Regions from separate parts of the Aminomonas paucivorans DSM 12260 genome, predicted to be linked through region 2. Evidence: predicted binding sites of a transcription regulator. Region 2 holds the regulator's gene; the other holds the start of a gene.
What was found. The regulator HrcA, encoded in region 2, represses chaperone genes, less so after heat shock. The targets are predictions, from matches to a motif close to TTAGCACTCNNTNNNANNGAGTGCTAA.
Positions count from the first base shown of each region.

Region 1: groES (co-chaperone GroES) is a predicted target of HrcA. The motif match lies at 13,441-13,467, and genes of this name have one in related genera.

Region 1 covers NZ_CM001022.1:1,801,091-1,816,118, forward strand. The annotation lists gene APAU_RS08580 (baeRF10 domain-containing protein) at 1-673, opposite strand, end outside; gene rpoD (RNA polymerase sigma factor RpoD) at 760-1,842, opposite strand; gene dnaG (DNA primase) at 1,904-3,691, opposite strand; gene APAU_RS08595 (sodium-translocating pyrophosphatase) at 3,830-5,791, opposite strand; gene APAU_RS08600 (molybdopterin-guanine dinucleotide biosynthesis protein B) at 5,917-6,582, opposite strand; gene APAU_RS12625 (AI-2E family transporter) at 6,579-7,700, opposite strand; gene APAU_RS08610 (HD-GYP domain-containing protein) at 7,806-8,972, shown strand; gene larB (nickel pincer cofactor biosynthesis protein LarB) at 8,866-9,735, opposite strand; gene guaA (glutamine-hydrolyzing GMP synthase) at 9,749-11,290, opposite strand; gene groL (chaperonin GroEL) at 11,434-13,062, opposite strand; gene groES (co-chaperone GroES) at 13,114-13,404, opposite strand; gene tsaD (tRNA (adenosine(37)-N6)-threonylcarbamoyltransferase complex transferase subunit TsaD) at 13,596-14,633, opposite strand; gene APAU_RS13545 (FmdB family zinc ribbon protein) at 14,630-14,803, opposite strand; gene APAU_RS08645 (hypothetical protein) at 14,859-15,028, opposite strand, start outside.
Region 2 covers NZ_CM001022.1:1,088,880-1,103,907, forward strand. The annotation lists gene APAU_RS04970 (heavy metal translocating P-type ATPase) at 1-207, shown strand, start outside; gene APAU_RS04975 (heavy-metal-associated domain-containing protein) at 204-404, shown strand; gene APAU_RS04980 (2-oxoacid:acceptor oxidoreductase subunit alpha) at 482-2,221, shown strand; gene APAU_RS04985 (thiamine pyrophosphate-dependent enzyme) at 2,224-3,078, shown strand; gene APAU_RS04990 (redoxin domain-containing protein) at 3,142-3,603, shown strand; gene APAU_RS04995 (LamG domain-containing protein) at 3,641-3,994, shown strand; gene APAU_RS05000 (hypothetical protein) at 4,102-4,857, opposite strand; gene folK (2-amino-4-hydroxy-6-hydroxymethyldihydropteridine diphosphokinase) at 4,875-5,366, opposite strand; gene folP (dihydropteroate synthase) at 5,363-6,577, opposite strand; gene APAU_RS05015 (amidohydrolase family protein) at 6,683-8,017, opposite strand; gene APAU_RS05020 (YfcC family protein) at 8,109-9,482, opposite strand; gene APAU_RS05025 (histidine phosphatase family protein) at 9,804-10,475, opposite strand; gene hrcA (heat-inducible transcriptional repressor HrcA) at 10,649-11,662, shown strand; gene APAU_RS05035 (nucleotide exchange factor GrpE) at 11,664-12,239, shown strand; gene dnaK (molecular chaperone DnaK) at 12,375-14,216, shown strand; gene dnaJ (molecular chaperone DnaJ) at 14,230-15,028, shown strand, end outside.

The DNA.
Region 1 (15,028 bases), 710 kb from region 2:
AGGGGATGCTCCCCAGGGCTCGGAGGGTCTCCTCCGCCAGATCCCGGTGGACCTGAACCCAGGCCCTTTCCGCAGGACGTTGGTCATTCAGCTCCCGAAGCCGGGCGGCCACAGAGCGCAGATGCCGTTGGAGGGTCTCGTCCACCCGGCGCTCCAGCCTCCGTTCCTCCCCCCCCTGGTACCCCGCATCCCGCACCTTCCGGGGCAGCTCCTCCCCCATTTCCCACTGAAGGGTCAGCCGCTCTCCGTGGGTGCGGTAGAAAGTGGACTGCTGGCGGTCCAGGACGAGGATCCAGCTGTCCCGGTAGGGGCAGAGGGCCTCCAACAGGGGCAGGATCCGGGGCTCCCCCCGCAGGTCCACCGAGGGTTTGGGGGAGGAAGGCAGATCCACGGTCTCCAGGACTCCGCTGCGGGGGGAGGCGAAGAGAGCCACACCCCGGGGGACTCCCTCTCCCGCGAAGCCCTCAAGGCGCAGGGCCAGGGAGTCGAAAACCCCCTCCAGCTTCTTCCAACCTTCCTCGCCCAGGGGGGAGGATTGCTCCCGAGCCGCCCGGGCCTGGTTCTTCAGGTCGATCAGGGTCTCCTTGGGAGATTTGCGCGTGCGGTCCGCATCCACGTAGACGGAGAGAATCGGATCTTGCCCTTGACACTGCTCCAGCACTCGTTTCGCCACCGTCCTGACCACGTTGCACCCGCCCCTTCCTCTTCCTAAAGTCTCCGTCGCCGAGGCATGCTCCCCAGCGAGCTCCATGGTGCCCCCTACTCCAGAAAATCCCGGAGCTTCTTGCTCCGGCTGGGATGCCGCAGCTTGCGGAGCGCCTTCGCCTCGATCTGTCGGATGCGCTCCCGGGTGACCCCGAAGCGCCTCCCCACCTCCTCCAGGGTATGGGGGTGTCCGTCCTCCAGGCCGAACCGGAGACGCAGGACCTCCCTCTCCCGGTCGGTCAGATCCTCCAGCATCTCCTCCAGCTGTTCCCGGAGAATCTGGCTTGCCGCCGCCTCCTCCGGGCTGGGGAGGTCCTTGTCTTCCAGGAAATCCCCCAGCTGGCTGTCCTCTTCCTCGCCAATGGGGGTCTCCAGGGAAACGGGCTCCTGGGCGATGCGCTGGATCTCCTCCACGCGCTCCGCAGGGATCTCCATCTCCCCGGCGATTTCCTCCGCCGTGGGCTCCCGACCCAGGCGCTGCACCAACTGCCGGGACACCCGGATGAGCTTGTTGATGGTCTCCACCATGTGGACGGGAATGCGGATGGTCCGGGCCTGATCGGCGATGGCACGGGTGATGGCCTGGCGGATCCACCAGGTGGCGTAGGTGCTGAACTTGTAGCCCTTCCGGTAGTCGAACTTCTCCACCGCCCGGATGAGCCCCAGGTTTCCCTCCTGGATCAGGTCGAGAAAGAGCATGCCCCGGCCGATGTACTTCTTGGCAATGCTCACCACCAGCCGCAGGTTCGCCTCCACGAGCTTCGCCTTGGAGGGGGCGTGTCCTGCCTCCACCCCCTTGGCCAGCTCCACCTCCTCCTCCGGCGTCAGGAGGGGGATCTTGCCGATCTCCCGCAGATACATCCGCACCGGGTCGGACAGGGGCAGGTCCTCCAGCTCCCCCATCTCCTCCTGGTAGGTGGCCTGAGGGAGGGGCTCGTCCGCCGGCGTTTCCTCTCGGGTCTTGGCCTCCTCCATCACCTCAATGCCCAGTTCCATGAGGTTGAAGTACAGGTTGTCCAGCACGTCCGCCGAGAGGACCTCCTTGGGAAGGTGCTTCTCGATGTCCTCGTAGGTGACGAAGCCCTTTTCCCGCCCCTCGTGGAGCAGTTCCCGGACGTTGTCGATGTAGTCCATCATGTCGTCCGCAGCAACGGGCTCCTGGACAGGAGCGTTCTCGGGCTGCGCCTGCGCCGTCCCCTTAGGGCGCTTTTCGCTCATAGGACCGTTTCTCCCCCCTCTTGATCTTCGCCGCCATGGCGACATAGTCCTTTCTTTCTTCCTCCGAGAGGCTCTCCTTGCGCACCACCCTCCGGTGCAGCTCCTCGTACCTCCGTCGCCACTCCCGAAGCCTGAGCTGGCGAAGCACTTCCTCCTCCGGGGATTCCTCCAGGTACAACTCCTCCAGAAAGGCTCCCCCCAGGGCCAACAATGCCGCAGACCGTTGGTCCCCCGTCTGGAGCCACCGCGCCTCCAGCTCCTCCGGACTCTCCCCGCAGAGGAGGGCCGAGGCCACCGCTCGGGCGCACTCGGAACGCAGAAGGGGAAGAACCCCCTCCGGGGCGGAGGAGGACCGGGACCCCTCCCGGGACCAGAGAAGGTGGCACAGGGCCGCCTCCCAAGGGTCCGGGGCGGGTTCCTCTTCCCCACTCTCATGGATAGATACGCCGGGGGGGGGAAAAATGCCTTCTCCCCTCTCCCCGGATCGGGGGGGAAAGGGGGGCCTCTTTTCCGAAACGCCTCCCCACCCCCGCTGGCGAAGCAGGGCCTCCAGCTCGTGGGGAAGCAGTCCCAGGTCCGCCGCCACGTCGGGAAGGCTGGGGCGGACGTCCAGCACCGAAAGGGACGCGATCCCCCCGAGGACCTCCTCCAGCCCCCGCTTCCTTTCCTGGGGATCCTCCAGCCACTTCCTTCGGGCCGCCACGTGGAAACGGGGGAGGGGAAGGGCCTCCGTCAGGGCTCCCTCGAAGGCCTCCGCGCCCTGGGGATCCCGAAGCAGCTCGTCGGGATCCTTGCCCTTGGGAAGCCGCACCACCCGCACGTCCAACCCCTTCCTCCGCAGGACGTACATACCCTTGAGGGCCGCCTCCTGTCCCGCCGCGTCCGTGTCGAAGCAGATCAGGCAGCGGTCCGCCTGTCGGGCCAACAGATCCGCCTGTTCCTCCGTGAAGGCCGTTCCCAGGGAGGCCACCGCCTCGGGGTGTCCGTTCAGATGGCACCGGATGGCATCCAGATACCCCTCCACCACCAGGGCGCTCCCCTTCTCCCGGATGGCCCTCTTGGCCTGAGGCAGCAGATAGAGGACCTTGCGCTTCTCGAAGAGGGGGCTTTCGGGACTGTTGACGTACTTGGCCCCTTCCCCGTCCACCAGGCGTCCGCCGAACCCCAGAAGTCTCCCCGTTTCGGAGCGGATGGGGAACATCACCCGACCCCGAAAACGGTCGTAGGTCCCCTTGGGCCCTTCCACCAAGAGGCCTCGTTCCACCGCGTCCCGCAGATTCAGCCCCTGACGGCGCAGGTGGTCCTCCAGGGACCGCCACGCCGGAAGGGACCACCCCAGCTCGAAGCGCTCCCAGGCCTCCTGCGGCAGCTCTCGCCTCCGAAGGTAGGCCCGAGCAGCCTCTCCTTCCGAGGCCCCCAGGGAGGCCCGGTAGAAGGCCAGGGCCTCCTCCAGAACGTCCCCTCCCTCCTCTCGACGACGGCCCCGATGCTCCAGGACCACCCCGGTCCGGGCGGACAGGACCTCCAGGGCCTGGGGAAAGGTCCACCCTTCCATCTCCATGAGAAACCGGAACACGTCCCCCCCCGCCCCGCATCCGAAGCAGTGGTAGGTCTGCCGCTCCCGGGAGACGGAAAAGGAAGGGGTCTTCTCCTGATGGAAGGGGCAGAGCCCCACGAAGCTCTTCCCCGCCTTGCGGAGCTTGACGTAGTCTCCCACCACCTCCACCAGATCGAGGCGTTCCTTGATACGGCGTACCTCATCGTTCAAGACCCGACCCCCTTCGAGATGGAAAACCGCAGGGGAGAGCGACGCTCTCCCCTGCGGCGGACGTGCCTGTCTTCCCCCCGGACAAGGGGGGCCCCGCCGACGCGAGATCGGAGAGGACGCGGATCCGTGGCTCCGTTCTTAGGAGAACAGGGGGGCCAGAACCAGGGCCACCACGGACATGAGCTTGATGAGAATGTTCAGGCTGGGACCCGCGGTGTCCTTGAAGGGATCCCCCACCGTGTCCCCCACCACCGCCGCGGCGTGGGCCGGAGTCCCCTTGCCGCCGTGATGCCCCTCTTCAATGTACTTCTTGGCGTTGTCCCAGGCGCCCCCGGCGTTGGCCATGAAGATGGCCATCATGACGCCGGTGACGATGGAACCGCCCAGAAGCCCGCCCAGGGCCTCCGCACCCAGGATCAGCCCCACCACCACAGGAACCACCACCGCCATGAGCCCGGGGATCACCATCTCCCGCAGGGCCGCAGCGGTGGAGATGTCCACGCAGCGCTCGTACTCCGGCTTGCCGGTCCCCTCCATGATGCCCGGGATCTCCCGGAACTGGCGGCGCACCTCGTCGATCATCTTCTGGGCCGCCCGGCCCACCGCCTGGATGGAGAGGGCGCTGAAGAGGAAGGGCAGCAGGCCACCGATGAAGAGCCCCACCATGACCTTCGGGTCCTTCAGGTCGATGGTGTCCAGCTTCACCGCCTGGGCGTAGGCCACAAAGAGGGCCAACGCGGTGAGGGCGGCGGATCCGATGGCCAGCCCTTTGCCGATGGCAGCAGTGGTGTTGCCCACCGCATCCAGCTTGTCGGTGATGTTCCGAACCTCGTGAGGCAGACCGCTCATCTCCGCGATGCCCCCGGCGTTGTCCGCGATGGGGCCATAGGCGTCCACGGAGAGGGCCATGCCGGTGATGGCCAGCATGCCCACGGCGGCGCAGGCGATGCCGTAGAGACCGCCGAAGTGCACCCCCACCAGGGTGGCGGCGCAGATGAACAGGACCGGCCAGCCCGTGGACTTCATGCCCACGCCGATGCCCGCCAGGATGTTCGTGGCCGCCCCGGTGTTGGAGGCGTTGGCGATCTCCTTGACGGAACCGTAGCTGGAGGAGGTGTAGATCTCGGTGATGTAGCCGATGATGACCCCGGAGGCCACGCCGCCCACCACCGCCCAGAAGAGGGTCAGGTCATCGAAGATCCAGCGGGTGACGAAGAAGGCCCCCAGGATCATGAAGAGACCCGTGGAGATGAGACCCATGCGCAGGGCGAACTGGGGATCTCCTCCCTCCTTCACCCGGACGAAGAAGGTGCCCAGGATAGAGGCCACGATGCCGATGGCCGCCAGGAACAGGGGGTAGGCAACCCCAGCCACCCCGAAGAGCAGGGCACCCACGGCCATGGCGGCGATGATGGAGTTCACGTAGGACTCGAAGAGGTCCGCCCCCATGCCGGCGATGTCCCCCACGTTGTCCCCCACGTTGTCCGCGATGACCGCAGGGTTCCGGGGGTCGTCCTCCGGGATGCCCGCCTCCACCTTACCCACCAGGTCCGCCCCCACGTCCGCCGCCTTTGTGTAGATGCCCCCGCCCACCCGGGCGAAGAGGGCGATGGAGCTGGCGCCGAAGCCGAAGCTGGCGATGACGTTGGCGTCCCCGTAGAGGACGTACATCCCCACGATGCCCAGGATGCCCACACCCACCACCGTCATGCCCATGACGCTGCCGCCGGTGAAGGCAATCCGCAGGGCGGAGTTCATGCCCTGGGAGGCGCCGTAGGCGGTCTTGCCGTTGGACTTGGTGGCCACCCGCATCCCCACGTAGCCCGTCAGGGCGCTGCAGAGGGCACCGCTCACGAAGCACACCGCATTAGGCACGTTGATCTTGAAGGCCAGCAGGGCCGCCACCAGAAGGACGAAGGGGACCAGGGCCTTGTATTCCCGATAGAGGAACGCCATGGCGCCCTTTTGGATGATGCCGGAAAGCTCGTTGATCCGGTCGTTTTCCACCTTAAACGCGTTGATCTTGCCGGTCGCCACGAAGGCAAAGAGCAGCGCCAAGACCCCCGCGCCGCCGACCACCCCAATCCACGAAACACCCATCACGAACCCTCCTTCAGCAGATAAACCCGAAAGCCTCTCCCGGCTTTCCCGGGAACGGAACAAAAGCGAAGTTCATTATAGACAGACCCCGAGAAGCGCACAAGCAGAAGGGACGGGGCAAAAGGTCAACCCAATTCCGTCTTTTCCGATCCCCCGTCCTCTTCCGCCCGAACCCCCACGGACACCCAACCTTGCGAAAGCTCGACCCCCTTGAGGGAACGGAGCATCCCCAGAAGCCCCCCCCGGACGAAGCCCGCCACGAAGCCCTTCATGGGCAGGGGGCGTCCCTCGACGAAGACTCGACAGCTCCGGTTTTCCCGGTCCGGCAACATCCCCTCGAACCGGTCCACCAGGTGGCCCAGGGTGTCCGGCCCGAAGAGGGTCACCCCGTCCCCCGGGACGGTACGGTCGTAGACCCCCAGGACCCCGGGGATTCCCTCCGGCACCGGATGCCCGGGGGCTCGCACCCAGATCTTGGGGACCGGGATCTCCTTGCCTCCTTCAAGAAGGACCAGGTCTCGATCGGCGAAAAACCTCCCCACCCACCGCCTCGGGTCCTCCTCCGGCGAGCCCGCCTCGTAGCGGATGCCGTCGGGCCCCCAGAGCACCGCATCCCCCCGATCCCCCAGGACCCCGCCGGAGTCCGTCCCTACCGGGGAAAGGACCGGCTCTGCGGTGCGCTTCACGTACCCCGTGCGGACCCCTCGGGCCTCCAGCCTCTCCAGAATCTCCCTGCATAGGGTTGTCTTCCCGCTGTCCTTGTAGCCGCAAACCCCCACCAACAGGATCATGTTCCACCTCCATCCCCGGAAGAAGCCCTTCGCTCCCCCTCCCTCAGGATCGTCCGGTAGCTCTCCAACAGAAAAAGGCTTAAGGAGAGAAGCATGGGCCCCAGGAAGAGCCCTAGAAAACCCCAGGCCGCCAGCCCCCCCAGCACCCCCACGAACACCAGAAGCACGTGGGCCTTGCTCCCCTCGGAGATGAACAGGGGGCGCAGGAAGTTGTCCACGGTGCTCACCACGCCTCCCCCCCAGAGGAGCAGAAGGACGCCCTCCTGGGTGTGTCCCGTCATCAGAAGGACGATCCCCCCGGGGGCCCAGACCACCGGGGTTCCCACGAAGGGGATCATGCCCGTGACGAACATCGCCCCGCCGAAGAAGACGGGATGGGGAAGCCCCACGAACCACCAGCCGAGCCCCCCCAGGGTGGCCTGGATGGCGGCGGTGAACATGATGCCGTAGACCACCGCCTGGAGCATCTTCTGCGTCCGCAGGGACAGGGCCTTCTTTTCGTGGAACGGCAGGGGGAGCAGGTCCCCCACGAAGGCGACCATGGCCCTCCCGTCCCGCACCAGGAAGAAGGAGGAGATGGTGATCACCACCAGGCTGAAGAACGAGTGGAAGGCGTTGGCCACCATCCCCCGAGAAAGGGCCGTCAGGCCCGCCCCGACCCAACGCCCCGTCTCCCCCAACAGGGCCTTCAGCTCCGGAACGCGAAAGAACAGGGGGCCCAGCACGGAGGCTCCGGAGGCGTGGACCCGGGAAAGGAGGGCGTCCACCCCCTCTCGGTCCAAAAGGGGCAACCATTCGGACAGAACCCCGTAGAGGCGCACCGCCTCTCGGCCCAAAGACACCGCCACCGTCCCCAGAGGGATGGCCAGGAAGAGGAGGATGATCCCCGTGGTGAGGGCCGCCGCCAGGTTGGCCCACCGCCCCCCGAAGACGCGCTGGTGAAGGAACCGATAGGCGGGGTAGGCGAAGTAGGAGAACACCGCCGACCAGGCCAGGGGACGCAACAGGGGCAGAGCCATCCAGCAGGTGAGCCCCAGGACCCCGAGAAGCAACGCCACGAACGGAACGGGGCTGTTGCGGATGCGACGCCCCACCTCTTGCCGAGCTTCCCGACCCATGCAAACCCCTCCTTGGATTGTCCGACCGGACCCGCGGCGCTTCGCGCCGATCCCTGTTTCCCTTCCTGCTATAATGACTCCAGACTCGCCCAAGAAGGTGACGATGTGGCAGAGCAGGAAGGCTCGATCGTTCGGGTTCCCCTTCAGTCCCTGGACACCTACGACGGGGTCGTGGCGGAAGACGTGACCTCTCCGGAGGGAGCGCTGCTCCTGCCTCAAGGGCTTCGGCTGTCCCTCCTCGGGGCCTCGCTGCCCAAGGTGCTGGACCGTCTTCGCTCCTCCGGGGTGGAAGGAATCTCCATCCGCATGGAGACCTCCGTCTCCCTGAAAAGCGTAGACTCCTTCCTGGAGGTGGTCCTGGCCCAGAACCAGGCAGTCATCGACCGGGAGGTGAGCCGCGAGGCGGTTTCGCAGGTGCAGGGGCTCTTCCAGTCGGTGCGCCGCCAGCCCATGACGCCGGAACTTCTGGTGCCTCTGGTGGCCACGGGAAAGACCCTGGCCCAGGAAATCCTGAAGAACCCCCAGGTGCTTCTCTCCCTTGCCCGGGTCCACCGATGGGACGAATACACCTTCGTCCATTCCTTCAACGTGGCGGCCCTGGCGGGCTTTCTGGCCCAGCGCCTCCACCCGCAGGAACCGGACTTGGTGGAACAGATCGTCCTGGGGGGACTCCTCCACGACCTGGGGAAAGCCCAGGTCCCCCTGGAGGTGCTGAACAAGCCGGGCCCCTTGGACGACCGGGAGTTCGCCCTGATGAAGCAGCACTCCGCCTGGGGGGAGGAACTGGCCCTCCAGGGAGAGGTGACCTCCGCCCCCATCCGCGCGGTCATCCGATGGCACCACGAACGGTGGACCGGCTGCGGCTACCCCGACGGGCTACGCCGGGAGGAAATCCCCGAGGCGGCTCGGATCACCGCCGTGGCGGACGTGTTCGACGCCCTCACCGCCGAGCGGGCCTACAAACAGTCCCTGCCCTCCCGGGATGCCATGAACCTCATCCTGGGGGACACGGGACAACACTTCGACCCCCGGGCCAGCAGGACCCTCCTCACCAGCTTCGGCCTCTACCCTCCCGGCTCCATCGTGGAGCTTTCGGACCGATCCGTGGGGGTGGTGGTCTCCGCGGGAGGGGAGGACCTGATCCGTCCGGTGGTGCTGATCCAGGTCACCCCGGAGGGAACGGCCCCCGAATCCCCCCTGTTTCGGGATCTTCGGAGGTGCGACCTCCGCATCCGAAACTACCTGGGGTCGGGTGCCCGGAGGGACCTGTAGCTCCCTCGCAGCCCCTGCCCCGAGCCACCAGGGCGGCGGAAAGCCCCGCCCCCACGCCGTTGTCGATGTTCACCACCACGAGCCCGGGGCAGCAGGAGGCCAACATGGCCCGGAGGGCCGTCCGCCCCCCCTCCGCGATCCCGTACCCCACGGAGGTGGGAAGGCCGATCACCAACCCGGGCACCAGCCCCGCCACCACGCTGGGCAGGGCTCCTTCCATCCCCGCAGCCACCACCGCCACGTCCGCCTCCCGCAGGGAGGGCAGCACCTCGAAAAGCCGATGGATCCCCGAAACCCCCACGTCGTAAAACCGGTCCACCCCGCAGCCGGAGAAACCGGCGATCCCCGCCGCCTCCTCCGCTGCGGGGATGTCCGTGGTGCCCGCCGCCACCACCGCCACGCGCCCTCGGGTCTCCGGGGGCACGCAGACCAGGGTCCCCAAACGCGACCGGGGCTCGTAGGACCACTCCGGGATCGTCCCTCCCAGCCGACGGGCCACCTCCCCCTCCAGGCGGCTGAAGGCCACGTTGGCCCGCCGCCTCAAGGCTTCGTCCCGGATCCCCTCCAGGTGCCCGAACTCCTTGCCCGGGGAGTACACCACCTCTCCGATGCCCTTGCGGGAGGGGCGGTCCCAGTCGAACCGCACCTCCCGACCCGCAAGGCCGCGGCACAGGAGACCGTGCCGTTTCCGGGCCGCCTCCACGGTACAGCGTCCCGCCGCCAGGTCCTCGAACAGCTCCTCCAGACCCGCAAGGGCGGTCATGTCGGTGAGGTCCCTACTCCCACTCGATGGTGGAGGGAGGCTTGCCCGTGATGTCCAGGGTCACCCGGTTGATCCCCGGAACCTCGTTGCAGATCCGCCGGGCGGTCCGGTCCAGCAGGTCGTAGGGCAGACGGGCCCAGTCGGCGGTCATGCCGTCCTGGGACTCCACCGCCCGGAGCACCGCCGTCTCCGCGTAGGTCCGCACATCCCCCATGACCCCCACGGAGCGGGTGGGCAGAAGGACGCAGAAGGCCTGCCAGAGCTGGTTGTAGAGCCCCGCCGCGGCGATCTCCTCCCGGAAGATGGCGTCAGCCTCCCGGAGCAGCGCCAGTCGAGGCTCCACCACCTCTCCCAGGCACCGCACCGCCAGCCCCGGACCGGGGAAGGGCTGCCGGGCCACGAAGACCTCCGGGATGCCCAGCAGGCGCCCGATCTGGCGCACCTCGTCCTTGAAGAGGTCCCGAAGGGGCTCCAGGACCTTCATCTTCATGATCTCCGGCAGCCCCCCCACGTTGTGGTGGGACTTGATCACCGAAGCTCCCTTCCCCTGGTGGCCGCTCTCGATGACGTCGGGGTAGAGGGTCCCCTGGAGGAGCCATGCAGCCCCTCCCAGCCCTCCGGCGACGTCCTCGAAGACCTCCACGAAGGTCCAGCCGATGGCCTTGCGCTTGGCCTCCGGGTCCGTGACCCCCGCCAGTGCCCCCAGGAAGCGGCCCCCCGCGTCCACTCGGTGCACCGAGAGATCCAGAACCCGGTAGGTATCCATCACCTGGTCCGCCTCGTCCTTGCGAAGCAGCCCGTTGTCCACGAAGAGGCATTGAAGCTGGTCCCCCAGGGCCCGGGCGGTGAGCACCGCCGCCACCGTGGAGTCCACTCCCCCGGACAGGCCGCAGAGCACCCGCTCCGCCCCCACCTTTTCCCGGATCTCCTCCACGGTGCGGTCGATCCAGTCCTCAAGCCTCCAGGTAGGGTCGCAGCCGCAGATCCGGAAGAGGAAGCGCCGGAGGATCTCCGTCCCCTGTTCCGTGTGGGCCACCTCGGGGTGAAACTGCAGCGCCCCGATGCGACCGTCCCCCATTTCGAAGCCCGCCAGGGCACCCCCTTCGCTGACCGCCACCGCCCGAGCCCCCGGAGGCAACCCGGTGACCTGATCCCAGTGGCTCATCCAGACCTGCAGGGAAGCCGGCAGCCCCTCCAGAAGCGCCGAGGTCTCCGAAGCCCGTTCCACCCGGGCGCGGCCGTACTCCGCCGCCCCCGCCCGTTCCACCCGTCCCCCCAGCTGGTGGGCCAGCATCTGCATGCCGTAGCAGATCCCCAACAGGGGGATCCCGGACCGCAGGAGCCGTTCGTCCAGCCGAGGCGCGTCGGGCTCGATGCAGCTCCGGGGACCTCCGGAGACCACGATCCCCTTGGGATTGCGCCGCAGGACCTCCTCCGCATCGCTGTCCCAGGGAAGGATCTCGCTGTGCACCGACAGCTCCCGGATGCGCCGGGCGATGAGCTGGGTGTACTGGGACCCGCAATCGAGGATGACGATGTTGTCGTGAACCTCCATACCCAAGCGCCTCCCGTATCTGGTGTGGGGCCATGCGGCCCGTTCGAGTATGCCACAACCCCCCGACCCCTCCAAGGGAACCGGGGGAGGATCAAAAAAGCCCCCGCCCGAAGGCGGGGGCTTCCGGTGACGAGGGGAAGGATCTAGTCGTAGTCGCCCATGCCGCCGCCGGGCATTTGGGGCATGTCGCTCTTCTTCTCGGGCTTGTCCGCCACCAGCACATCGGTGGTGAGAAGCATGGCGGCGATGGAACCGGCGTTCTGCACGGCGCTCCGGGTGACCTTCACCGGGTCGATGATCCCGGAGACGATCATGTCCACATACTCGCCGGTGGCCGCGTCGAGCCCCTCCCCCTTCTTCAGGGTGCGGACCTTCTCCACCACCACGTCGCCCTGGAGTCCCGCGTTGCTGGCGATGAGGTGCAGGGGCTCCGTGAGGGCCTTGCGGACGATGCTGGCACCGGTCTTCTCGTCGCCCTCCAGCTTGGCGATGAAGTCGTCCAGAGCGTTGGCGCTGGCCACCAGGGAGACGCCGCCTCCGGGGACGATGCCTTCCTCCACCGCCGCGCGGGTGGCGTTGAGGGCGTCCTCGATGCGGTGCTTCAGTTCCTTCTGCTCCGTCTCCGTAGCGGCACCCACCTGGACGACGGCCACGCCGCCCACCAGCTTGGCCATCCGCTCCTGGAGCTTCTCCTTGTCGTACTCGGAGGTGGAATCCTCCAGCTCCTTGCGGATCTGGGCGGCCCGATCGCGGATCGCCTGGGGATCCCCGGCGCCCTCCACGATGGTGGTCTCTTCCTTGCCCACCCGAACCTTCTTGGCCTTGCCCAGCATGGACAGGTCGGCGTTCTCCAGCTTGATGCCGATCTCCTCGCTGACCACCTTGGCGCCGGTGACCACGGCGATGTCCTGAAGCATGGCCTTGCGGCGGTCGCCGAAGCCCGGGGCCTTCACGGCCACCACCTGCAGGATCCCCCGCAGCTTGTTCACCACCAGGGTGGCCAGGGCCTCGCCCTCCACGTCCTCGGCGATGATCAGGAGGGGCTTTCCGGTCTGGACCACCTTCTCCAGTACCGGGAGCATGTCCTTCACGTTGCTGATCTTGCCGTCGTGGATGAGGATGTTGGCGTCGTCAAGGACGGCCTCCATCCGGTCGGGGTTGGTGATCATGTAGGGGCTCACGTAGCCCTTGTCGAACTGGAGGCCCTCCACCATCTCGAGGGTGGTTCCCACGGTCTGGCTGTCCTCCACGGTGATGACCCCGTCCTCCGTGACCTTGTCCATGGCCTCGGCGATGAGTTCCCCCACCCGCTTGTCGTTGGCGGAGATGGAGGCCACCTGGGCGATCTTGGCGTGCTCCTTCACGGAGATGGCCTGCTTCTTCAGCTCCTCCACCACCACGTCCACGCCCTTCTCGATGCCCCGGCGAAGCTGCATGCCGTTGGCGCCGGCGGCCACGTTCTTGAGGCCTTCCCGGATCATGGCCCGGGCCAGCACGGTGGCGGTGGTGGTGCCGTCGCCCGCCACGTCGTTGGTCTTGGAGGCCACTTCCTTCAGGAGCTGGGCCCCCATGTTCTCAAAGGGATCCTCCAGCTCGATCTCCTTGGCGATGGTGACGCCGTCGTTGGTGATGGTGGGGGAGCCGAACTTCTTCTCCAGCACCACGTTGCGCCCCTTGGGGCCGAGGGTCACGCCCACGGTATCGGCGACCTTGTTGACGCCCTTCTCCAGGGCACGGCGGGCTTCTTCCTTGAACAGCAGCACTTTCGGCATGGTGGTCTTGACCTCCTTAGAATTCCTGTAGGGTTTGCGGGGTCGTCGGGACTACTTCTCGACGACGGCGAGGACGTCCCGCTCGCTGAGGATGAGGTAGTCTTCCCCGTCGAACTTGACTTCCGTCCCGGAATACTTGCTGTAGATGACCCGGTTCCCCACCTTGACCTCCATGGGGAGCTTCTGGCCGTTGTCCAGCACCTTGCCGGTGCCCACCGCCACCACTTCGCCCTCCACGGGCTTTTCCTTCACGGTGTCGGGCAGGACGATGCCTCCCTTGGTCATTTCTTCCTTGTCCACGGCCTTGACGACCAGACGGTCGCCCAGCGGCTTCAGCTGCATGATGCAATCCCTCCTCATACAGGATGTGGTTTCGTGTTAGCACTCACGTCGACCGAGTGCTAAACCTTCCGGGCCAAAGTCTAGGCAAACCCCCTTCTTCCCTCAAGGGGAATCAGGGCGATTCTCTCCGAATAGGCCGCCTGATTTTCCGGGCAAGCTCCTCCGAATGACTTGTTTTGATGTTTTTTGACTTAGGCGTTCAGCTCCCAGGAGGGGTCGGGGGCGAAGGTGACGTCGCAGCGGATGCCCCGCCGGAAGGAGGAGTAGCCCGCCGCGGCGATCATGACCCCGTTGTCGGTGCACAGGTCCCGAGGAGGGAGGTACACCCGCCATCCCCGGCGCGCCCCTTCCTCCTCCAGCCCCGCGCGAAGAGCGCTGTTGGCCCCCACTCCCCCCGAAAGGGCCACCTGGCGCACCCCGGTCTGCTCCACCGCGACCCGGGTCTTCTCCAGGAGGGAGGCCACGGCGGCCCGTTGGAAGGAGGCGCACAGGTCCTCCACCGGAACGGGAAGACCGTCCTTCTCCAGCCGCTTCAGGACCCAGAGCACCGCCGTCTTCAGACCGCTGAAGCTGAACTCCACCACCCCGGAGCCGGAGAGGGGCACCGGAAGGGGAAAGGCCTCCGGGTTTCCCGTCGCGGCAAGACGGTCCACCACGGGCCCCCCGGGATAGCCCAGGCCCAGGAGCTTGGCCACCTTGTCGTAGGCCTCCCCCGCCGCGTCGTCCCGGGTTCCCCCCAGAACCTGGTAGTCCCCGAAGGCCCGCACCAGCAGGATCTCCGTGTGCCCTCCGGAGACGATGAGGCAGAGGAAGGGAGGCTTGAGGTCCCCGTGGGCCACCACGTTGGCGAAGAGATGCCCCTCCAGGTGGTTCACCGACACCAGGGGCACCTCCCAGGCCTGGGAGAGGGCCTTGGCGGTCATGACCCCCACCAGGAGGGATCCCATGAGGCCGGGGCCGGAAGTGACCGCCACCAGGTGCAGCTCCCGGGCGGGGTTGCGGATCCCCGCCCGATCCAGGACCTGGTGGAGCAGGGGAAGGATGGCCTCCTGGTGCTTGCGGCTGGCCAGTTCCGGCACCACCCCTCCGTGGGGCGCATGGTCCTCCACCTGGCTGGAAAGCCCTGCGGCCAGGACCCGCCGGGGGCCCTCCAGGACCGCCACGGCGGTGTCGTCGCAACTGGTCTCGATGCCCAGGGTGAGAAAGGGATCCCCGGCAACCAAAGTCAATGGGAACAGCCCCCGCAACCGCCGCAGGAGCCTCCGCAGGAACACCCTTTGCCCCGGCGACGCTCTCCCGCCTCGTGGATCAGCACCTTGCAGCGGCACTCGGGACAGCGGCTTGCGTGATCCTCCGATTCGAAACGGTGTCCGCACTCGGCGCAACGATAGACGTGCATGGTTCCTCCTCCTTCGGTCCTTTTCCCCGGGTTCCGCCAACCCGCCTCGTCCGCCCTACCGGACGGGGACATCGAAGGACACCCCGTCGTCCCCGTATCCCAGGACCACCACGCTCCCGGGCTTCAGCTTCCCCGGCACCGCCACCGCCAGCACCGCGTCGGTGCCGCTGGGCAGATCCCCCTGGGGCAACCGATCCGGCCGGGTGAGCACGTCGGCGCTCGTGA
Region 2 (15,028 bases):
GCGGTGCTCCTTTCCCGAAAGCTGGTGCGGGTGGTGGCCCAGAATCTTGTGGGGGCCTTCTTCTATAACCTGGTGGCCCTGCCCCTGGCGATGCTGGGGCTGCTGCACCCCGCCCTGGCGGAGGTGGCCATGGGGGCCAGCTCCATCACGGTGATCCTCAACTCCCTGAGGATTCGAGGGAGAGAGAAAGGGGAGATGGAATCATGAAGAGAGTGTTCCACGTGCCGGACATGTCCTGCCAGCACTGCGTGAACCGGATTTCCGCCGCCCTGCGGGGTATGGGGATCGAGGCCTTCGAGGTGGATCTGCTGACCCGTCGGGTGACCCTGGAGACCGGCGATCCCCGGAAGGTCCTGGAGGTGCTGGACGAGACGGGGTATCCCTCGGAAGAGATTCCCGCTTGACGGTTCTCGGGAAGGCTATAAACTAAAATAGTTATAGAATATAGTTTCCGGGCGCACGCCGCCAAGGAGGGGATGCCGTGTACCGCTTTCCGCTTCCCGGCCAGGAGGATCTTTCCCTGGTTCTATGTGGCGCCGCAGGTCAGGGGGTCCAGACGGTGGAGTCCCTGTTGGTCCGCCTCACCAAGCAGGAAGGGTTCCACGTGTACGCCAGCAAGGAGGCCATGTCCCGAGTCCGGGGAGGCAGCAACTCCACGGAGATCCGCCTTGCCCCCCGTCCCGTTCGGGGCCTGTTGGATCGGATGGACCTCCTGGTCTGTTTCAACAAGGGTGTGCGCTCCAACGTGCGGGATCGGATCGGGCCCCACACCCTGATCCTGGGGGACCTCGAGGAGCTGGGGGAGGAGTTCTCCTTCGCGGGGGACCGGTTCGTCCATGCCCCCCTTCTTGCCACGGCTCGAGAGCTGGGGGGGCCGGTGTATGCGGGGATCGTGGCGGTGGGGCTGGTGGCGAGGCTTCTGGGGATCCAGCAGGAACGGGCCCTCACCTTTGTGGAGGCCCGATTCCGGGACAAGGGGGCCTCGGTCTCCCAGGCCAACGGGGCAGCCCTGCGCAGGGGGTACGACCTGGGGGCCCGGGTGGCGGAAGAACAGGGCGTTTCCATCTCCCTTCGCCGGGGAACCGGGCTGGAGGGGCGGATTCTCCTGAGCGGCAACGACGCGGTTTCCCTGGGAGCCCTGGCGGGGGGGTGCGACTTCGTCACCGCCTACCCCATGTCCCCGGGCACGGGGGTGCTGCAGTTCATGGCCCAGAACGCCGCGGAGTTCGGCGTGGCGGTGGAGCAGGTGGAGGACGAGCTGGCGGCGGTGAACATGGCCCTGGGGGCCTGGTACGCTGGGGCCAGAGCCCTCGCCACCACCTCCGGGGGCGGGTTCGCCCTCATGACCGAGGGGATCAGCCTGGCGGGGATCGCGGAGCTGCCCCTGGTGGTCCACCTGGCCCAGCGTCCCGGTCCCGCCACGGGAATGGCGACGCGGACGGAGCAGGGGGACCTGGACCTGGCCCTTTACGCGGGACACGGGGAGTTCCCTCGACTGATCCTGGCCCCGGGGACCTTGGAAGAGGCTTTCCAGTGCGCCCGAAGGGCCTTCGATCAGGCGGACAAGCACCAGATCCCCGTGTTCCTCCTGACGGACCAGTACTTCCTGGACACCCTGTACGACCTGCCTCCCTTCGAGGGCTTGGACCGGGAGCCCACGAGGTACGTGGTGCCCACGGAGGCGGACTACCGGCGCTATCGCCTCCTGGACGCGCCCCTGTCCCCCCGGGGCATCCCCGGATGGGGGGAAGGTCTGGTGGGCGTGGACAGCCACGAGCACGACGAGGCGGGGCACATCAAGGAAGACTTCGCCCTGCGGGTGCGGATGAACGACAAGCGTCTGGCCAAGCTGGCGGGGGTGGAGGAGGACTCCTTGGACCCGGTGTGGACCGGTCCGGAGAACGCCAGCACCCTGGTGGTGGGCTGGGGCTCCACGGGCCCCATCCTGGACGAGGCCCTGGACCTGCTGGGTCGGCGGGACGTGGCGCACCTGCACTTCCCCCAGGTCTACCCCGTGCCTCCCCGGGCCCTTCCCCTGCTGCGGCGGGCGAAGCGCGTCGTGGCGGTGGAGGGGAATGCCACGGGACAGTTCGCCCGGCTCCTGGAGCGCCATGAGGGGGTTTCGGTGCAACGCCGGGTGTTGCACTACTCGGGCCTCCAGATGGGCGTGGAGACCGCGGCGGCGCGTCTGGAAGCGGTCCTGGAAGGACGGGAGGGATGACCATGGATCCGCGGATCTACGACGTCCCCGGCGACAACTCCTGGTGCCCCGGCTGCGGGAACTTCCCCATCCTGGAGGCCCTCAAGAGAGCCCTGGCGGAGCTGGAGACGGACCCGAAGGACCTGGTGCTGGTCTCGGGGATCGGGCAGGCCGCCAAGACGCCCCACTACTTCCGAAGCCATTTCTTCAACGGTCTGCACGGGCGGGCCCTGCCCGTGGCTACGGCCATCCAGGCCGCCAACCCGGGACTGCGGGTCCTGTGCATCGGCGGGGACGGGGACATGTACGGCGAAGGGGGCAACCACTTCCTCCACGCCGTGCGGCGGAACCCCCGATTGACCCACCTGGTACACAACAACATGGTCTACGGCCTTACCAAGGGACAGGCCTCCCCCACCAGCCCCGTGGGGTTCGTCACCCCCATCCAGGTGGAGGGGGTGCAGGCGGAACCCTTCAATCCCCTGGCGGTGGCCCTGTCGCTGGGGGCCTCCTTCGTGGCCCGGGTCTTCTGCGGCGACGGGGAGATGATGAACCGCGTCCTGGTGGAGGCGATCCGCCACGAGGGCTACGCCCTGGTGGATCTCCTTCAGCCCTGCGTCTCCTTCAACCGGATCCACACCTACCGGTGGTTCCGGGAGCACACCGTTCCCCTTCCGGAGGACCACGACCCTTCGGACCGCAAACAGGCCCTGCTGAGGGCCCTGGAGACCGATCCCTGCCCCGTGGGGATCTTCTACCGGGAGACCCGGCGGGTGTTCCACCGCGCCCTGGCCCCCTATGAAGAGAACGAGGAACCCCTGCATGCCCGGCGTCGGGACCCGGGAAAGCTGCGGGCCTTCTTGGAGCGTTATCGTTAGATCTGCCCCCGGTTTCGAGGAAGCCGGACCATCGCACAGCCTAAATTGAAGGAGGAGAACGCCATGACCCAACCCATCGCCCTGGGGACCCTGCTCCCCGACGTGACCCTGAAGGATCAGGACGGAAACGACGTGACCCTGTCCGCCCTGCGGGGGAAGAAGGTGCTGCTGTCCTTCCACCCTCTAGCTTGGACCCCGATCTGCCGAGACCAGATGCAAGGACTGGAAAATGCCTACGACGCCATTGAGGCTTCGGGGGTGGTCCCCTTGGGACTGAGCGTGGACTCCGTGCCCTGCAAGAAGGCCTGGGCGGACTCCATGGGGCTGAAACGGCTTCGCGTTCTGGCGGATTTCTGGCCCCACGGAGGGTTTGCTCAGTCCCTGGGGCTCTTCCGGGAACGACAGGGTTTCTCCGAGCGGGCCAACCTGCTGGTGGATCAGGAGGGCAAGGCCGCCTGGCTCAAGGTGTACGAGATCAAGACCCTTCCCGACCTGGACGAGGTGTTGTCCGTCCTGAGAAGATAGGGAAGGTCCCCTTCGGGGGAGGAAGGAGGTGGGGTACATGAGGCTAGGAAAGGTTTGGGTTCTGGCGTGGGTTCTCGGAGGCGTGTTTCTGGGGGGAAGCGCTTGGGCGCATCCTCCCAAGTCCGTGACCCTCTCGCTGGATGCCCCTTCGGGGCGGTTGACCGTCCAGGTGGCCCACGGGGTGAACGATCCGGCGAAGCACCACGTCCAGAGAATCTCCGTCTTCGTGGGGGGCAAGCTGGCGGCCCAGAAGGAGTACCCGTCCCAGACCGACGTCAACGGGATGACGGATACCTTCTCCGTCGGGTCGGTGCCCAAGGGGACGGTGATCCGGGCAGAGGCGACCTGCAACATCATGGGATCCGCCACGGGAGAGCTGATCGCCCCCTGAACGGGCGGGGCGATGGAACAGGAACGGAAATGACTGAGGAGGGGATGGGCGTGTTGAGCCCATCCCCTCCTCGCTTGTCTCGCCGCACCTCTCGCTGGAGGACTCCTTCAGGGGCGCCACTCCACGGAGAGGAGCTTCTTCCAGGTGAAGCTCCTGAGGGCGTCCAGGGAAGGGGTCTTGCCTTGGGCGATGCCCAGATAGTCCTCCATCTGCCGTTGGTAGGCCAGTCTCTTGAGGGGTTCGTACTCCCCCCTGCGGAGGGTGTCCTGGTGTTCCGCCAGCTGCCTGTAGACCTCCCGGACTGGCACGAAGGCGGGCCCCTGGGGGGTGAGGCGGATGGAGTACACGAAGGTCAGGGCGGATTTCCCCTCGTACACGGGCAGCTTCCCGTAGGAGGGGACCTGGGGGGAGACGTACACCGCCGTGCCTCGGGGCACCCGCAGGGTGGTGGTCATGGTGTCCCATTGGGTGGGGCCCACGGGGGCCGCCACCACCCAGAGCTTGGGGAGGGCGGTGAGGTGCCCGAACCAGATCTGCACGCCCTGTTCCTTCTCCGAGGCGGGCAGAAAGGTGAGCTTCCAGAGCAGGTCGTCCTTCCTGTCCTGGTCCTCCCGGGATTGGGCCTGGCTCATCGCCGCCAGGCGCAGCCCCTCCACCTCCCGGAGGGGATAGGTCCCCGTGGGGGTACGCAGGAAGGCCTGGGCGACTTCGTCTCCCTCTTCCCGAAGTACCAGGAAGAAGGGGTAGGCTCCCTTGGGGCGAAGGACTCGAAGCTCCGCCGCCGCAGGGTACGCGGACCACAGGGTCAGGGCCAGGGCAGCCACCAGGGCGAGACCCACCGGGATCAGACCGGGACGACGCATCCCCACTCCTCCTCCCCTCAGCTCAAGGACACGATCCGGACGATCCTCTCCGACGAGACGTCCCGGGCCAGCTCCGCCACCGTTTTGCGCAGTGCCGGATGTACCCAGTCCGCCGCCACCTGGAGCAGGGGCACCAGGACGAAGGGGCGCTGGGGGATGCCCGGGTGGGGGAGGGTCAGCGCGGGGGTCTGGAGGACCCGGTCGTCCCAAAAGAGCAGGTCCAGGTCGATCTCCCGGGGGCCGTTGCGGTGCCGAGAGATCCGCCCCATCCGCCCCTCCAGGTCCTTGAGAAACCTTAAGGCCGCCTCCGGGTCTTCCTCCGGCACCGAGGCCACCAGGCAGGCGTTCAGGAAGGGAGGTTGATCCTCGTCCCCGAAGGGGGGGGTCTCGAAGACGTCGCTGGCCCGTTCCACGGTCCAGCCCGCCGCGGTCAGCTCCCGCACCGCCCGGCGCAGGTTTCCCAGACGGTCCCCCAGGTTGGTCCCCAGGGCCAAGGCGACCCGACTCATCTTGCCACCCCCCTCACCGCGTCCACCATCCGGGCCGCCCGGACGTTTTCCGCCACGTCGTGGACCCGCACCAGGGACACCCCCTGCCAGGCGCAGAGGGAGGTGACCGCCAGCGTGGCCTCCAGCCGGTTCGCCGGGTCCGGCAGTCCCAGGACCGTCCCCAGGGTGCTCTTGCGGGAGGCCCCGACCAACAGGGGGCGTCCCAGGGGACAAAAGGCCTCCAGGTGTCGCAGAAGCTCCAAGTTATGCTCCGCCGTCTTCCCGAAGCCGAATCCCGGGTCCAGGACCACCCGCTCCGGTTCCAGACCCGCCTGGGCTGCCCGGGCCATCTGCTCCCCGAAGAAAGCCGCCACCTCTCCCAGAAGGTTCTCGTAGTGCGGAGCCTGCTGCATGGTCCGGGGGACGCCCTGGATGTGCATGAGCACCAGGGAGGCCCCTCCTCGGGCCACCGTCGAGGCCAGGTCCGGGTCGAAGGTGAGGCCGGAGATGTCGTTGATCAGGTCCGCCCCCTCTTCCAGGCAGGCCCGGGCCACGGCGGCCTTGGTGGTGTCCACGGAGAGGACCGCCTCGGGAAAGCGGGACCGCAGGGCCCTCACCGCAGGGGCCACCCTTCGGATCTCCTCCTCCGGGTCCACCGCAGCGGCCCCGGGACGGGTGGATTCCCCCCCCAGGTCCAGCACGTCCGCCCCCTGGGCCAGCATGGCCTCCCCCCGGACGAGGCAGGAGTCCGGGGAGTCCAGGCGGCTTTCCTGGTGGAAGGAGTCGGGGGTGAGGTTGAGGATGCCCATGATCCGGGTCCGGTCGCCCAGGGGGAGGGCACGCCCCCCGGGGAGGGGAAGGGACCATCGACGCTGGCTCAGTCCCGTCAGGGCTTCCGTCAGTTTCCGGCGCAGGGCGTCCAGCCCCCAGTAGGGCATGGCGGCCAGCTTGTCCTCCAGGCTGCGGAGCTGGGAAAGGGTTCCGAAGAGGAGCACCGAGGACTCCCCCACCCCCCGGTCGATGGCATGGGCGTGTACCGCCGCGTCCCCACCCCGGGCCAGGAGTTCCTGCTTCAGGGCGTTGGCCGCTCGGGTGTCCACGTGGAGGCACTGCAGGCAAAGGGTCTCTCGTTTTCTATGGAAGAAGCTGTGGCACCGCGGGTCCGCTCCCAGCGCCTCCAGGGCGCCGGAAAGTTCCCTATCGTCCACGAAGCGAATCTGTACCAAGGGCATGGCGGGTTCTCCTGTTCCTTCTGGATTTGTCGCAAACGCCGCCATCATAGGTCCTGCTTCGGAGAAGGGTCAAGAAAGGGGCCGCCCGCCGGGCGGCCCCGAGGGTCAGCGCAGGAGAAAGGAGCCCCGGGGTACGGGGTCGATGGTCCCGTGGTCCACCGCCACCTGGCCCCGGAGGACCACGTAGGCAATGCCCTCCGGGGGGAGAAGCTGGTCCTGGAAGGTGGCCCGGTCCACAAGACGCTCCGGGTCGAAGACCACCAGGTCCGCCGGGGCCCCCTCTTCCAGCCTTCCCGCGTCGAGCCAGCCCATCTCCGCGGGGAGGGAGGTGGCATGGCGGATCGCCTCGGGCCAGGAGAGTCCCTCTTCCCGCAGAAGCCGAAGGCCCCGCGGGAAGGTCCCCGCCGCACGGGGGTGTCCCTGCCCCTGGTGGAGCACCGCGTCGGAGGCCAGGGCGCACCGGGGATGGCGCAGGCATTCCCGGACCTCCGAACCGTTCAGCACGTGGGCGATCACCAGAGCCTCCGGGTCGTCCCGCCGCAGCTCCGCGAAGGTCTCCGGGGTGAGCCTCCGTCCCCGGTACCTGCCGCTTCCCGCCTCCAGAGCCTCCACCCCCTTGCCCCAACGCTCCTCGAATCCCGGGTCGAACACCGCGGAGCCCACGTGGGTGCAGAAGGCGTCGTAGGGGTAGCAGTCCAGGGTCACGTCCGCTCCCTTCTCCCAGGCCGCCTCCACCAGCTCCAGGGCCTGGCGGGTGAAGCCGAAGGCGGTCATGCTGCCGAAGTGGGAGAGGTCGAAGCGCAGCCCCGTCTCCAGGGCCAGATCCAGCACCTCCTGCACCGCCTCCAGGCAGCGGGGGCCGTCGTAGCGGATGTGCACGGGGATCCAGCGGTGGGGGAAGGGGCGCAGCTCCTCCGCCAGGGCTCGGATCTCCTCGGAGGAGGTGTGGGGGGCGTACTCCAGGCCGAAGGAGAGGCCGAAGGAGCCCTGGCGCAGCTCCTCTCGGAGCAGGGCCTTCATGGCGTCGATCTGTCCCGGCGAGGCGGGGAGGTACACGTCCGTCAGGCCCACCTCCTCCCGCAGGGCCCGGTGTCCCGTCAGGTACCCCAGGTGGAGCCAGGGGGAGGTGCGATGGGGGCGGATCCGTTTCAGCAGGGGGCCGGAGCCGCAGTTTCCCGCCAGGGCGGTGGTGACCCCCTGGAGGAGCAGCGCTCGCTCCACCGTGTGGGGGTCCTCCCTTTCCTCGTCGTGCATGTGCAGATCCACAAAGCCCGGTGCCACCAGGAGGCCGGAGGCGTCCAGGACCCGGGTCGCCTCCGGCTTTTCCCCTTTCGGAAAGACGATGCGCCCTCCCCGGACGCCCAAGGAACCCAAACGGCAGGTCCCTCCTCGAGGGTCTACCAGGGTTCCCCCGAGGAGCAACAGATCAAGTCGTTCCAAAGCAGACGCCTCCTTTCGGGAAAAGCGGGACGGGGAATCCCCGCCCCGCCGTGGAACCGTCGTCCCGGTTTGTCGCCTTCCGTAAAGAGACCTATTGGTACCCCATGGAGACCGCAAGGCCGATGAAAATCATCTGAAGAAGGTACAGGGCCAGGAACAGGGGGGTGAAGAACTTCCACCACTTCTCCAGGGGGACCTTGGCGATGGAGCAGATGACCGGGCACAGGGTGGTGGGGAAGAAGATGTTGGAGAACCCGTCCCCGTACTGGAAAGCCAGCACCGCAGTCTGGCGGGTGAAGCCGAGTAGGTCCGCCAGGGGGGCCATGATGGGCATGGTGGTGGCCGCCATGCCGGATCCCGAGGGGATGAAGAAGCTGACGATGGTCTGTACGAAGAGCATCCCCTGGGCGGAGAACCAGGCGGGGAAGCTGGCCAGGGGTAGAGACAGGCCGTAGATCACCGTATCGATGATGTTGCCCTCCCGCATGACGATGAGGATGCCTCGGGAGAGGCCGATGACCATAGCGCCGAAGACGATGTCCCGGAAGCCCTCCACGTAGGATTCGGCGATCTTGTCGGGGCCCCAGCCCGCCACGGCGGCGCAGAGGATGCCCATGATGACGAAGAGCCCCGCCAGTTCGTCGAAGTACCAGCCCCTCTTGATGACCCCCCAGACCAGCAGGGCCACGAAGAGGACCACCAGGAGCATGATGGAAATGTCCCGGGGGTGGAACTTGGAGTTCATCAGTTCTTCGTTGTCCAGTTTCAGGGCCCCCATATCCACCCCGTAGACGTAACTCTTTGTGGGGTCCTTCTTGACCTTTCGCGCGTAGAGGAGGACCCAGATCACCGAGAAGGTCATGAAGACGAACCAGGAGGCGATGCGGAATCCCATGCCCGAAAATAGCGGAATCTCCGCGAATTTCTGGGCCAGCCCCACCGTGAAGGGGTTGAGGAAGGCGGCGGAGAAGCCGATGCCCACCCCCACCACCACCATGCACATCCCCACGATGGCGTCGTATCCCATGGCGATGGCCAAGCCCACGAAGAGGGGTATGAACCCGAAGGTCTCCTCGAACATGCCGAAGATGGCCCCGGCCAGTCCGAAGACGTACATGAACACCGGGATGATGACGATCTCCTTGCCTTTCATGACCCGGAGCAGCCAGCCGATGAAGGCGTGGAGCCCCCCTGTCTTCAGGACCGTGTAGAAGGAGGCGTAGGAGAGGAAGACGAAGAAGGAGATGGCTGCTGCATCCACCATGCCCTTCTGGACGGCGATGAAGGTATTGAAGAAGCTCACGGGAGAAGGATCCACGTGGTGGTAGGTGCCCGCCACCACGGCCATCTTTCCGGTGGCGGGGTTTTCCACTCGCTGGAACTCTCCTGCCGGAAGGAAATGGGTGGCCACGGCGCAGAGGACGATGAGAAGGAACAGGATGGTGAAGGTGTGGGGGACTTTCATGTACCATTTCTTGCATTCGCAGGGTTCCGAGGACATGGACGAACACCCCTTTCGTGAGAGGAAAACGGGAAGGAGCGACCCGGTCTGTGGCCCCGAAGGCTACCCTCCTTTCTTCGGCCCCCTCGCCCCCCGAAGGGGGGCGAGGGGGTTTCCGACAAGGGATCACAGGGAGGGTCCAAACTGCTTCGCGCTTTGGTGGGGCTAAGGTATACCTGATGAATCTCTTTGGGAAGGGGGGAGGGAAGGCCTTGTCCTTCCCGAGAAGGGGTTTGGAGAGTTGCGCAACAAAAACAGGCCGATAGACCTAATCCCTCAGCGCCTTCAGATCCATTCGCTCTGGAACGACTCCAGGTGGTGGGTGTCGTTGAGACCCGTCAGGCAGTAGCCCTGCCGGGGTGTGTGGCGCAGGCGGCTGATGGAAGCGGTTTCCACGTGGGTCCTCCAGAAGCTGGGTTCCGCCATGCCCAGACACGCCGCCAGAAGAGGCTTGAGCACCGTGCGGTGGGTGACCACGGCGAAGGTCGACCCCGGGTAGGTCCGGACCAGGTGCTCCAGATTGGAGAGGGCCCGGCGCGCCACGTCCCCCAGGGTCTCCCCTTGGGGCAGGCGAAGTCGCTCGGGGTGGTGCAGCCACAGGGACCACTCCACGGGGCATTCCTGGGCGATCTCCTCCTTCAGTCGACCCTCCCAGGGGCCCAGGGCTACGTTGGTGAACCCCTCCCGCACCTCCACGGGTAGGTCTCGCCCCTCCGCCAGGCAGTCCGCTGTCTGTCTCGCTCGAAGGAGGGGGCTGGTGAAGATCCGGTCCAGGGGGACGGACTTCAGGGCACCCGCCAGGGCACGGGCCTGGGCGAGTCCCGTCTCGTTGAGGGGGAAGTCCACCCGCCCGCGGAAGCGCCCTTCCCTGTTGCCCGCGCACTCCCCGTGTCGCACCAGCAGGATCCGGGTGGGGGGCGACTCCGCTCGTTCCGTTCGTTCCATCTCGATCAACATCCAGTCCTCCTTGCGCAGTGGGCAATCGTTTGGCTCATTCTACTACCCTCGGTTTTGGGGGATCTTTGACCTGTGTTGACAATGGAGGGGGGAGGCTGGTACCCTTACCTCGTCCCATGAGGTGTTAGCACTCGACCGCAAAGAGTGCTAGCGACCCGGAGGGGGTGGCGGGGATGCTGACGGAACGGCAGCTGGAAGTGGTCCTCTCGGTGGTGTACGAGTACATCCGAAGCGGCGAGAGCGTCGGTTCCCGGACGGTCTCCAAGCGCTACCTGACCGGCCACAGCGCCGCCACCATCCGCAACGAGATGTCCGACCTGGAGGACCTGGGTTTTCTCTCCCAGCCCCACGCCTCCGCGGGGCGGATCCCCACCACCCGGGCCTACCGCCTCTACGTGGACTCGGTGCTTCAGCGTAGACGCATCGCCGGGGCGGGGGGCTTCGAGTGGCCCGCATCCCTGCGGGACCACCGGAACGACCTGGAGGGTTCCTTGAGCGTCGCCTCGGACCTGTTGAGCCGCCTGACCCAATATGTGGGAGTGGCGGCCCTGGCGCCCCTTCGGGAGATGAGCCTCCAGCGGGTGGATTTCCTGCGCCTGGACACCGCCCATGCCCTGGTCATCGTAGTGCTCCAGGGGGGACTGATCCACCATCGCACCGTGACCCTTCCCTGCGATCTGTCCCAGGACGCCCTGGACGAGCTTTCTCGGCGCATCAACCTGGCCACCTCCGGTCGCACCTGGGAGGAGGTCCGCACGGTGCTCCAGCAGTACCTCCTCCACGAACTGGAGGAGTTCTCCCGCTCCTGTCGGGTGGCCCTGGGGGCGTTGGAGGAGATCCTCGCCGCCGCGTCTCCCCGGGTCTTCACGGGAACAGTGAGCCAGATGCTCAACCTGCCGGACTTTCAGGATCTGGGGCGACTCCAGGCTCTGGTGTCCCTCCTGGAACAGGAATCGGGCCTGGCGGATATGGTGGCCCGCTGCTCCCTGGAGCAGGGGGTCAAGGTGGTCATCGGCGAGGAGAGCGACGTGCCGGAGATGAAGGAATGCTCCCTGGTGCTGGCTTCCAGCGTGCACCGGGACAACCGCGCCATCTTGGGGATCATCGGTCCCCGAAGGATGGACTACGAACGGGTCATCTCGGTCCTCGAAGAGGCCCTGACGGCCCTTTCGTTTCAGGAGGAGTGACATGAAGGGACAGAACCCGGAAACCTCGGGGCAGCATCCGGCCCCGGAGCAGGAGCCCGTCAAGGGGCACAGCAGGGGGCACGGCAAGGCGGAGCTGGAAGGACGCCTCAGGGAACTGGAGGAGGCCCATGACAAGCTGAAGCAGGACTACGAGGACCTTCTGCAGGAGGCGTCCCGGAACAAGGCGGATTTCGTCAACTACCGCAACCGGGTGGAACGGGACCGATCCCGGGACCGCAAGCTGGCGGCGGAGGGGGCGGTGGAGCTGCTCCTGCCGGTGCTGGACAACCTGGGTCGGACCCTGCAGGCCCTGGAGGGGGCGGACGCCTCCCTCCTCAAGGGCATCTCCATGGTGGAAAGGCAGTTCGTGGGAGCCCTGGAATCCCTGGGCCTGGCGCGCATCGACGCTGCAGGGGCCTTCGACCCGAACCTCCACGAGGCAGTGGGGGTGGAGCCCACCTCCGACCCGGACCGGGACGGGACCATCGTCCAGGAGCTTCAGGGGGGGTACCTCCTGGGGGGGAAGGTGATCCGCCCCGCCCGGGTCCGGGTGGCCCGGCACGAGGGGGGAGCCTGACCTCGGGAAACCGTGAAGGAGCCACGGGTCGGCCCGGGAGGCGCAGCCGCCTGAGGGGGGCCGGCCGGATCTGTGAAAAACGGAACCACATCGAAGAAACTCATCTCTTTCGCGAGAGGAAAGAAGGGATTGTCCATGGCAAAGGTCATCGGCATCGACTTGGGAACCACCAACAGCTGCGTCGCCGTCAAGGAAGGGGACAACATCACCGTCATCCCCAACGCGGAGGGCAACCGCACCACCCCCTCCGTGGTGGCCTTCACCAAGGAAGGGGAGCGGCTGGTGGGGCAGCTGGCCAAACGTCAGGCCATCGTGAACGCGGACCGCACCATCATCTCCATCAAGCGCAAGATGGGGTCGGACCACAAGACCCTCATCGACGGCAAGAACTACAGCCCTCAGGAGATCTCCTCCATGATCCTGCAGAAGATGAAGCGGGATGCGGAGGAGTACCTGGGGGAGACGGTCACCCAGGCGGTGGTCACCTGTCCCGCCTACTTTACCGACGCCCAGCGCCAGGCCACCAAAGACGCGGGCACCATCGCGGGGTTGGAGGTGCTTCGGGTCATCAATGAGCCCACCGCCGCCTGCCTGGCCTACGGGGTGAACAAGGAGGGGGACCACAAGATCCTGGTGTTCGACCTCGGCGGGGGAACCTTCGACGTGTCCATCCTGGACGTGGGCGAGGGGGTCTTCGAGGTGCTGGCCACCTCCGGAGACAACCTGCTGGGTGGGGACGACTGGGACCTCCGGGTGGTGGACTGGATGGCGGAGGAGTTCCGCAAGGCCGAGGGCATCGACCTGAAGAAGGACCGCATGGCCTTCCAGCGCCTCCGGGAGGCGGCAGAGAAGGCCAAGGTGGAGCTGTCCTCCATGACGGAGACCACCATCTCCCTGCCCTTCATCACCGCGGACCAGAACGGCCCCAAGCACCTGGAGCTGACCCTCACCCGGGCGAAGTTCGAGGACATGACCCAGGACCTGCTGGAGCGCACCGTGGGTCCCACCAAGCGGGCTCTGGCGGACGCGGGCCTGGAGGCTTCCCAGGTGGACAAGATCCTCCTGGTGGGAGGCTCCACCCGCATGCCCTCGGTACAGCGGAAGGTGAAGGAGCTGCTGGGCAAGGAGCCTACCAAGGGCATCAACCCGGACGAGTGCGTCGCCGTGGGGGCGGCCATCCAGGGGGCGGTGCTCTCCGGGGAGAAGAGCGGCATCGTGCTGGTGGACGTGACGCCCCTTTCCCTGGGTCTGGAGACCCTGGGAGGCGTGTTCACCAAGATCATCGAGCGCAACACCGCCATCCCCTGCTCCAAGAGTCAGGTCTTCACCACCGCAGCGGACAGCCAGCCCCAGGTGGAGGTCCGGGTGCTCCAGGGGGAGCGGCCCATGGCCAACGACAACGTGGAGCTGGGCAAGTTCTTCCTGGACGGCATCCCCGCCGCCCCTCGGGGGATCCCCCAGATCGAGGTGACCTTCGAGGTGGACGCCAACGGCATCGTCAACGTCACCGCCAAGGACAAGGGCACCGGCAAGGCCCAGCACATCACCATCCAGTCCTCCCGGCTCTCGGAGGCGGAGATCGACAAGCTCCGCAAGGACGCGGAGAGCCATGAGGACGAGGACAACAAGAAAAAGGAGCTGGCGGAGGCCCGCAACGAGGGGGAGAGCTTCGCCTACAACGCCGAGAAGACCCTGAAGGACCTGGGGGACAAGCTCACCCCAGAGGAGCGGACCCCCGTGGAGGAGAAGATCGCCGCCCTGCGGGAGACCCTGGCGAAGGAAGACGCAGAAGCCATCCGAAAGGCCCTGGAGGAGCTGACCCAGGCTCTGCACGGCATCTCCGAGAAGATCTACGCCCACGCCCAGGAAAAGGCCCAGGCGGAGCAGGGCGAGACCCCGCCCCCCGGAGGGGGTGCCTCGGACGAGGCCGCCGGTCCCACGGTGGACGCGGAGTTCCACGACGCGGGGCAGGCCTAGGGAGTGAGGATTCGTGGCGACTCCCGGTAAGAAGGACTACTACGACATCCTGGGGGTGACCCGGGAGGCCACGCCGGAGGACATCAAGAAGGCCTACCGCAAGATGGCCCGCAAGTACCACCCCGACGCCAACCCGGGGAACGGGGATGCGGAGAAGAAGTTCAAAGAGATCAACGAGGCCTACGAGGTCCTGAACGATCCCTCCAAACGGGCCCAGTACGACCAGTTCGGCTATGTGGGGGACGCTCCTCCGGGGGGCAACCCCTTCGAAGGGTTCGGAGGCGCCGGGGGAGACCCCTTCGGAGACCTCTTCGGGGACCTCTTCGGGGATCTCTTCGGCGGTGGCGGCGGGGGGCGGACCCGGGCCCAGCAGGCCAACGCCCCCCGTCGGGGGGCAGACGTGGAGACCACCCTCACGGTCACCCTGGAGGAGGCCTACCGGGGGGCGTCGCGGGAGCTGCGCATCCCCCGTTGGGAGGCCTGCGCCCGCTGCGGGGGCACCGGAGCGGAACCGGGGACCAAGGTGGAGACGTGTCCCGCCTGTGGCGGCCGGGGGCAGGTGGAACAGGCGGTGCGGACCCCCTTCGGCCAGTTCGTCCAGGTGACGCCCTGCGTCCGATGCAAGGGGCAGGGGAAGGTGATCTCCAGCCCCTGCAAGGAGTGCAAGGGCCAGGGGCGGGTCCGGGTGCCCCACAAGGTGGAGGTGCGCATCCCCCCGGGCATCGACACGGGAACCCGGCTGCGCATGACCGGAGAGGGGGAGGCGGGGTTCCAGGGCGGGCCTCCCGGGGACCTCTTCCTGCTGGTGGAGG